3 regions of the Clostridium sp. AF34-13 genome follow, and region 3 is predicted to be linked to each of the others. Evidence: predicted binding sites of a transcription regulator. Region 3 holds the regulator's gene; each other region holds the start of a gene.
The links. Region 3 encodes LexA, which represses DNA repair genes until DNA is damaged. Its sites were predicted from a motif close to CNAACANNTGTTNG; they were not measured.

Region 1 (3,296 bases), on a different contig from region 3:
AAAGTCAGTCATTCCCTGCCATATGGTATCGTGTTTTGATAATACAACATCCATATGATTTGAATATCCGAAATGAAGTGATGCATTATCGTCCAAAATGTCGGACAATTCTTCATCTTCTGTCAGGAAATTATCAACAACGCAAAGCCAGAAACGATGGCTGAAAAAATTTTTTGCATACCGTGTTAGTTTGTCAAACATACCTTGAAATGAGGTGTTGTCGTTAAGGTCGGCAGTCATGTTTATCTGGTCTTTATTAAATTGAATCTGAGCGTCATACCTGTTGTTTAGGTTATATGAAAGGTTATTGTATTTTTTAATGCTGTCATAATGACATCCGCATGAACCGCCTATTATAACATTGGAATTTATATAGTTGGCGGCAGGAACTTCCTTATGATTAAAAATATCATTTAAAATATCAAATGCTTTTATAACTGCATTTTCATAATCATGCTGTGCGGTAGTGATAGCAGGATAGTGCTCGATAGCCTGTATCAGACCATCAAATCCGGTAATGGCTATTTCCTGTGGAAGGTCATATCCTGCATTGATAAGTGAATTGTATGCCGTGATAGCCATCGTATCATTGGCACAAGCTATTGCCTGTGGCATCGGAAGCTCACTGTTTATAAAATCTTTTATGACTTTTTTGGTAGGAATACTCCAAAATCCACCATATCCTATACGTTCTTCCTCAATAGGAATATTATGTTCTTTAAGAACTTTTTTATAAATGTCGATGCGTTCATCTGAATAGGCGTTTCCCTTTATACCGGCAATAAAATTGATGCAGGTATAATGGTGATCTTCTATAAGATGACATAATATTTTTTCAAGTGCAGTCTTATAATCAAAATTTATATTGTAGCAGCCCTCAATATAGTGGTCTATTGAAATTACCGGTATATTATTAAGTTTTGCGTGACGAATAAGATCATCACGGACGGCAGGACATTTTATCGTTTCCGGCAATATTATCATGGCATCTATGAGTTTATAATTTATAAGGCTGAATATACAACTCTCACCTATATCGTGTTTACCCTGTGAAGCTGCTCTGTACAAATCACTAAAGGAACGGAAAAATAGTATTTTGTAGTTGTTTTTTTTGGCATATTCAGTAAAATAATTCATATAGTATTTGATGGAGTCTGAATCAATTGCAGCACAACAGACAGCTATAATGCGATTTTTAATACTTAACATTTTTCACGACCTTTCCTAAATAAAATAATATGATGCAATGAAGCAATCCGTGGTGTCCGTTTTGGGACAAAGCACATTTTGTCCATGACATCATAATATCAGTTATATAAAAATAATTTGCCGATTTACATTCTTTTATTATAATAAAAAAAAGAAAGAACTGCAACAATATATTTGGAATTATTTTCGTTGTGGGTAACAGTTCAGCCATAAAAAGATAATTGGCAATACAATGAGCTTGTTCATTGTATTGTTAAGTACCTTTTTATGGTAGAATAGCCTTTCATTTATTATATGAGATAAACATAAGCTGCAAAGCAGCGACTGACAGCTCGCTGGCAGTTTTATGAATGTAATAAATGAAAGGCTGAACTGTTACCGCTGTGGATGATTTGATGCAGCGAATAATATATGAGTTTTTATTTAACAGTTAAAATGAAACGAACATATGTGCTTGAAAACATAAATATTTGGTGTTAAGATAAAAGAAATATTTATGTTGCAATGTTGATAAGATGATTTAGAAATGAGGTTTTTATGGCAAAACATGAGGAAGTTAAGAAGTATATAAAGATAAGAAAGGCATCTGAGCATAATCTTAAAGGTATTGATATTGATATTCCAAGGGATGAGTTTGTGGTTCTTACGGGACTTAGCGGTTCGGGAAAGTCATCTCTTGCATTTGATACAATCTATGCGGAGGGACAGAGAAGATATATGGAGTCTCTGTCTTCTTATGCCAGACAGTTTTTGGGGCTTATGGAAAAACCTGATGTCGAGAAGATAGAAGGACTTCCGCCGGCTATTTCTATTGATCAGAAGTCTACAAACAGAAATCCGCGTTCGACTGTAGGTACTGTTACGGAGATTTATGATTACTTCAGACTTCTCTATGCGAGAGTTGGAATACCACATTGTCCTAAGTGTGGAAAAGAGATAAAGAGACAGACGGTAGACCAGATATGTGATGAGATTATGAAGCTTGAAAAAGGCACGAGATTACAGCTCCTTGCACCTGTTGTCAGAGGTAGAAAGGGTGAACATATCAAAGTTTTGGAAAGTGCCAGAAAGAGCGGTTATGTAAGAGTTGTCGTTGACGGTCACATCTATGAACTGTCAGAGGATATAAAGTTAGAGAAAAATAAAAAGCATGATATAGAGATAATGGTTGACAGGCTTGTTGTAAGAGAGGGAATAGAAAAGAGACTTACCGATTCTATTGAAAATGTTATGAGACTTTCTGACGGGCTTCTTATAGTAGATATTCCGGGTAAAGAACAGATTAGATTCAGCCAGAGTTTTTCGTGTGCTGACTGTGGTGTGAGCATTGATGAGATAGAGCCGAGGACATTCTCTTTTAACAATCCTTTTGGTGCGTGTGAGGTATGCCACGGTATCGGTTATAAGATGGAGTTTGCCGAGGAACTTATGATACCTGATCCTTCGTTGAGTATCACAGATGGGGCACTTGTCGTAAACGGATGGCAGTCTGTTACAAACAAGACAAGCTATGCCAGATGTGTCCTTGATGCACTTGCTAAGGAGTATGGTTTTGATCTTGATACCCCTTATCAGGACCTTCCTGAAAATATCAGGCATATGCTTATGCACGGAACGGATGGCAGGAGTGTACAGGTACACTACAGAGGTCAGCGTGGCGTTGGTGTCTATGATGTTGTTTTTGAGGGAATTATCAAAAATGTCGAGAGAAGATACAGGGAGACAGCGTCAGAGAGCACCAAGAAAGAGTATGAGAGTTTTATGAGAATAACACCTTGTAAGGCTTGTAAAGGAAAAAGACTCCGCCCGGAAGCACTTGCAGTAACAGTTGGGGACAAAAATATCGCCCAGATAACTGAACTTTCAATAATAGAACTTAAAAATTACCTTGATAACCTTGAACTTACAAAAAATCAGTTAAATATAGGCAGGGTTGTACTTAAAGAGATAAAAGCAAGAGTTGGATTTCTCGTTGAGGTAGGTCTTGAGTATCTCTCACTTTCAAGATACACGGCGAGTCTTTCAGGTGGTGAAGCACAGCGTATCAGACTTGCAACGCAGATAGGTTCGGGGCTTGTAGGAGTTGC
Region 2 (3,296 bases), on a different contig from region 3:
CGCACACTCACTTAGTATAATAAGCAAGTATGCGCTTGTCAAGTGTTTTTTGGGATTTTTTATCTGTTTTTTTGTAACAGTTCAGCCATAAAAAGATAATTTGCAATACAATTAGCTTGTTTGCTAATTTATAAATATATGAAATTCAAGACGGAACTACTATATTTCTTCTTTCAGCTCAGATAAAACATCTTTTATGCTGCATAATGAAAATCCTTTGCGGTAAAGCTTTGCAATAATCTTTTGACTTTCTTCATATGATAATGAAGCGAGCATATCTGCATCTATGCCGAGTTTTTCTATCTGTCTTCTAAGTGCCGTACTGTCATCATAATCTATATTTTCAAGTGCAAGCTCTATATACTCGTCTGCTATATGCCTTTTATAAAGATCCTGTTTCATTCTCTTTATACTTCGGCTCTCATGATATATCTCAACAAATCTTTTCGCATAACGCTCATCATCTATATAATGAAAACTTCTGACATACTCAACCGCACTTTCCACGGCTTCTTCTGAAAAACCTGCCTTATTAAGTTTGTCAGTAAGCTCCCACTCTGTCCTGTCATTATGCTGTAATATAAGCATTGCTCTTTTTTTAGCCTTTAATATCTCATCACTTTTTTGTCTGTTGTCTTTATTATCTTCTATCATCGCCATGATATATCCTAAGCTTCTGTCTCACCGGCATTATTATCTGCTTCTGCCGTAACATCTGCCTGCTCATCAGCAAATACACTTTCCTCATCCTCTGTCTTGGTTTCTTTTGAGAATTTTTCTCTTACCTTTTCTTCTATCTCTGCCATAACATCAGGATGTTCTTTAAGGTATGTCTTGGCATTTTCCCTGCCCTGACCTATCTTGCTGCCGCCGTATGCATACCACGCACCACTCTTGTTTACTATGTCTTCTTTTGCAGCAAGGTCAAGTATATCACCCTCTCTTGATATACCCTCACCGTAGATAATGTCAACTTCTGCCTCACGGAATGGAGGTGCAACTTTATTTTTAACAACTTTTATGCGTGTACGGTTTCCGATGGCTTCACCATCTTTCTTTATCTGTTCACCGCGCCTTACCTCAAGCCTGATCGATGAATAATACTTAAGTGCACGGCCACCTGTAGTAGTCTCAGGATTTCCAAACATTACACCTACTTTTTCACGAAGCTGGTTTATAAATATAACCGTACAACTCGTCTTTCCTATGATAGCCGTAAGTTTTCTAAGTGCCTGTGACATAAGTCTTGCCTGAAGACCTACATGACTGTCTCCCATATCTCCCTCTATCTCAGCCTTTGGAACAAGTGCCGCAACTGAATCCACAATAACTATGTCTATCGCACCCGAACGAACCATAGTCTCCGTAATCTCAAGAGCCTGCTCACCTGTATCAGGCTGTGATATATATAAATTGTCAATATCGACACCTATCTTTTTTGCATATACCGGGTCAAGTGCGTGCTCTGCATCTATAAATCCTGCTATACCGCCTCTTTTTTGTACTTCTGCGACCATATGAAGTGCAACCGTAGTCTTACCACCTGACTCAGGTCCATATACCTCAACTACTCTGCCCTTTGGAACACCGCCTACTCCAAGAGCTATGTCAAGTGAAAGGGAACCTGACGGTACAGTTTCCACATTAAGATGTGCATTGTCTCCGAGCTTCATGACCGCACCCTTTCCGTAGTTTCTCTCTATCTGTGCCATAGCTGACTCTAACGCTTTTAACTTATTTTCATCAATATTTGGTTTTGCCATCTTCTAATCCTCCTTTTACGAACAGATGTTCCTAACATCTATATTATATTGTTTTTCAATACTTGTCAATCATTTTTTTCAGCAATGCTATAAGTGTAATGTATTATATTGTTTTTGCAAATACATTTCTATGTAATATTTTCACAAATCATTCCTAAGTTTTCTGTGCACTTCTTATAACAAAAATTGTGATTTAATGATTTTTCATAAGATTTCAAAAACATTCACAAAATATGGATTTTTTTTAATTTATTTTTCGTTTCACCTGACATGAATTTTGTGATAAAATAAAAATTACATTCTATAGTTAATTATTTTGAAAGGTCGTGTTTAAAATGACAGATATAAATATACACGAAGGAGATTTCTACAGACACTTTAAAGGACAGATATACCAGATACGCACCATTGCAACAAACAGTGAAGACGAAAGTCTTATGGTGGTTTATCAGGCAATGTACCCTCCTTTTAAAGTCTGGGTACGCCCACTGTCAATGTTTACCGAAAAACTTGACACTTCAAAATATCCTGATGCCGGGCAGACTTACCGTTTTGAAAAGATAAATTTTGATGACAGTCCTGATATTGACATCAACACATATAATAAGAATAAAACCGAAACTATCAAATCTGTGCACAACGATATAAAAAATACCACGACATTTTTACATAATAGTGAAAATGACATCAAAATATCTTCACCAAATGTCGTTTCAAACACAGATGCACCACAGGTAAGTGAGGACGATTTTATATCTGATGATATTTCCATATCAGATGAAGAAATGACTGATATTCTTTTATCCGGACAGGTTGAGCGAAAATTAACCGACAGACTTTCCGATAAACAGATAGCTGCCAAAGGCTTTATGATATTTCTTGATGCCGACAGCTACCATGACAAGCGGCTGATATTCCTTAGTCTCAGGCAATATTTAAACGATACCATGTTGAATAATATTGCAGTCACTCTCGACCTTGTTCTTGATGAAGGCAGTCCCGAACAGCATTTTGATACGATTTTAAACTGCCTCGAAACCCATGAACATTATGAATGTAACAGGCTTCGCTAAAAATGATAAAATGTACTCTCGGAATCTTCTGAACGAAGAATTTTGAAATGGATTTTTGATATATAATGACATTTTCGCAATACATACAAAGTATGTATGCGTACACGGTGTGTACGACGAGAAAATAGAAACAGTTTATCGGGAATACAGCCGAAACAACTCGTTTTGAGAAGATACTGCGAGTACATTAAATAAGAAATGAGGATAAATAAATGAAAGTAAATAAAGAAAGTATGCTTGTATATGCAATAACAGACAGACATTGGACAGGTGAAAAAACGCTTGAACAGCAGGTTGATGAAGTTCTTAAAAACGGTGCCACTTTTTTGCAAATACGCGAGAAAAATATGCCACATGATGAACTTGTAAAAGAGGCTGTCCTTATTAAAGAGATTGCAAAAAAATATAATGTTCCCGTTGTAATAGACGATGACATTTATGCCGTTATCGAGTCAGGTGT
Region 3 (3,296 bases):
CTCTCCATATCCGTACCAGAGGACTCCTCTGTCTGGTCGAAATCGGCATTTTCTGTTCCATCAACTGAAACATCTTCTGAGTCCTGCTGTGCATATGCTTCTTCCTGTGCTTTCTTTAAAGCCTCCTGTTTCTGCTTTTCCTTGTCTTCCTCTAATGCAAGCTGAAAACCTTTAAACAGTTTTTCAACCTGCTTTTCATATCTTGATGGCACGGTCACTATAGTAATTCCGTCCCTTATGACTTTCTTAGCATTTTCAATCTTTGAATATCCGAGATACTCGATAAAATTTTCTGCCATTTCATCATCTTTTAAATCACAGATCTCAACTACATCAAAGTCATCCGCTGTACCTTCAACAAGTTTTTCACCGCAATCTGCACATACTGTTATACCGTCACGGTATTCAGTTTTACATTTTGGACACCACATCGTTTTTCCTCCTGGTTTTTGCTTTGTAATTGATATAATGTTATCATACAGCCACAAAAATGACAAGCTGGTAAGCCTCTTTATCACACAATTATCACAAAATCAAAAACTATCTGCTTACAAGTCCGACTATCAAAAGCTCTACACCTATCTGGTCATCTAATATTCCTGTCTTAAACTTCTGCTCCGTGTCAAGACTGCTCTCTAATGCATTTTTAAGCTGTTCTCTTTTAAAACCTGCTGCCTGTCTCTGATAATTGCCGACAAAATAAGGTGAAATACCAATCTTTGCTGCTATCTCATTCTTTGCTGCTCCTCCTAGTGAACTTATCTGAAGAAGTATATTAAAATGTCTTATGAGCATATACAAAATATAAGATGGAGCTTCTTTTAACTCAATCAGTTCATTATACAATTTCAAAGCCTTATCTGCATCTGATGCACCGACCGCATCCACCATCTGAAAAATATGATTTTGGAGAAATGCAGGACATATCTCGTCTATATCGGCAATCGTCACTTCCTGCCTGTCTCCTGTATATGCAACAAGCTTGTCAATCTCATTTGAGAGACTGTAAAGATTATTGTCCACTCTTTGCAAAAAATACTCCATCGTCTGTCTGGTGAACACTTTCCCGGCATCTTTTAATCTTCTCGCCGCCCAGTTTAATGTCTCCTGTGCGTCCTTAAGTTTAATCTCAGCAGCTATTCCGTTTTTGTTTACATATTTATATAACTTGTTTCTCTTGTCGATCTCTTTTTCAACAAAAATAATAATCGTACTGTCAGGCATATGCTCAAGATAATCAGCAAAATCATTTGATGTTTTAAAAAGACCACTGTCCTGAATAACAATAAGCCTGTAATCACTGAAAAACGGCAATGTATCGGCTATGGACTGTACCTCACTTAAATCAATGCCTCTATTTTCAAATTTTGAAAAATTCATCTCATCACTGTTTTCCAGAATAAAATGCTTAAGATTTTCCCTGTAATTTTTTTTGAGCAATTCTTCACTGCCGTAAAGAAGATACAGATTGTGAAACTTCCTCTGCTTTATGTCATCCTTAATACGATTCATATAAGTTCTCCAAAAATAGTGTTAAATCAATGATATGTTCTAAATAAACCTACTACTTTTCCAAGTATATCGACATTGTCTACGATAATGGGATCCATAGTATCATTTTCAGGCTGAAGTCTGAAATGACCGTCCTCTTTATAAAATGTCTTAACCGTGGCTGAATCATCGACAAGTGCCACTACAAGCTCACCGTTTTCTGCAACACTCTGCTTATGAACAAGCACCTTATCTCCATCGAAGATACCTGCATTTATCATACTCTCACCACGGACATTTAAGATAAACGCTTCTCCCTTTGGCATATCTCCCGGAAGTACAGGCATATATCCCTCTATATTCTGCTCCGCAAAGATAGGCTCTCCTGCTGCCACTGAACCAATGATAGGAACATTTATGAGTTCTCTCCTCACCAGATTAAAGTCATCATCAATAATCTCAATGGCTCTTGGCTTTGTAGGGTCTTTCCTGATAAAACCGTTTTTCTCCAATGTCTCAAGATGAGAATGAACCGAGGATGTAGATTTGAGATTGACCGCCTCACAAATTTCACGAACTGCAGGCGGATATCCCTTATTTATAATCTCTGATTTGATAAAGTCTAATATTTCTTTCTGCTTTGCAGATATTCTTTCTTTTGCCATAACACTGCCCTCCCGAATATATATTGTAATTTTGTATATTTTATCATATTTGCAAGGCATTGTCAAACATATGTTCAAAGAATTTTCTATAAAAAGTAACAGTTCAGCCATAAAAAGATAATTGGCAATACAATGAGCTTGTTCATTGTATTGTTAAGTACCTTTTTATGGTAGAATAGCCTTTCATTTCTGAAATGAGTAAACATAAGCTGCAAAGCAGCGACTGACAGCTCGCTGGCAGGTTTATGAATGTAAGAAATGCAAGGATGAACTGTTTCTATAAAAAATGCCCTCAAATATGAGAGCATTTTTCACATACTAAACTATAACCATCACAACTCCTCAGGTGTGATAATCTTTCCGTCAGACCAGATTCTTTCAAGGTCATAAAAAAGCCTGTCCTCCCTGTTAAACACATGAACGACAACATCACCGAAATCGAGCAGAACCCATGAACTGTTCTTGTCACCCTCCATCCTCTTCATCACATATCCTGCCTTGTGGAGATTCTCCTCAACATTTCTCACAAGTGCCTGTATCTGTGTAGAGCTTGAACCGCTTGCAACCACAAAATAATCTGCCATGATTGAAATCTCGGAAATATCAATTATCTTAATATCTTCGCCTTTCTTCTCATCAAGTGCATCAAAAACAATCTTTGCCATCTCTCTCTGTTTTGTCATATATTCTCTCCTTATTTTTATATACTGCTATAGGTATTTGCGAAACTATCATAAATCTTGATTAGATTGTGTAAATATAAACAATAATGTTAGCAGTGCACTTCTGTCACCGTCAGCACTTAATCAGCGTTTTTTGCTGATTTATGTACTGCTACGAGTGACAGGTAGCAAAAGCGTGCCTGCGTTATTATTTGTTTATATTTACACAATCAGCACAACATATAATCAGTTTTGCAATCACTTAATACCTTTTTCATCATGAATTTTTTTATAATATTTATAGGCCTCAACTGAATGTTCATCAATCTCTTTTTCTTTGCCTGCTTCACTTTTCTTTTCATCACTCAGATAAGACAATGTGTTTTTAAGTATAAGATATACGGCTTCGTCAAGGTCAACAAATGCCATGCTTCTTATAAGCTTAAAGTTTGGAAGTATCTTTCTGCCAGGCTCTATA

Region 1: uvrA (excinuclease ABC subunit UvrA) is a predicted target of LexA. The motif match lies at 1,651-1,664, and genes of this name have one in related genera.
Region 2: recA (recombinase RecA) is a predicted target of LexA. The motif match lies at 1,782-1,795, and genes of this name have one in related genera.

The regions. Positions count from the first base shown of each region.
Region 1 covers NZ_QUEB01000005.1:118,485-121,780, reverse strand. Annotated here, with positions in the region: gene DWZ63_RS05890 (GGDEF domain-containing protein) at 1-1,209, opposite strand, end outside; gene uvrA (excinuclease ABC subunit UvrA) at 1,747-3,296, shown strand, end outside.
Region 2 covers NZ_QUEB01000013.1:54,978-58,273, forward strand. Annotated here, with positions in the region: gene DWZ63_RS11670 (regulatory protein RecX) at 160-660, opposite strand; gene recA (recombinase RecA) at 669-1,763, opposite strand; gene DWZ63_RS11680 (DUF1653 domain-containing protein) at 2,099-2,836, shown strand; gene thiE (thiamine phosphate synthase) at 3,049-3,296, shown strand, end outside.
Region 3 covers NZ_QUEB01000002.1:67,948-71,243, forward strand. Annotated here, with positions in the region: gene DWZ63_RS02170 (hypothetical protein) at 1-431, opposite strand, end outside; gene holA (DNA polymerase III subunit delta) at 541-1,512, opposite strand; gene lexA (transcriptional repressor LexA) at 1,539-2,156, opposite strand; gene rsfS (ribosome silencing factor) at 2,489-2,839, opposite strand; gene yqeK (bis(5'-nucleosyl)-tetraphosphatase (symmetrical) YqeK) at 3,077-3,296, opposite strand, start outside.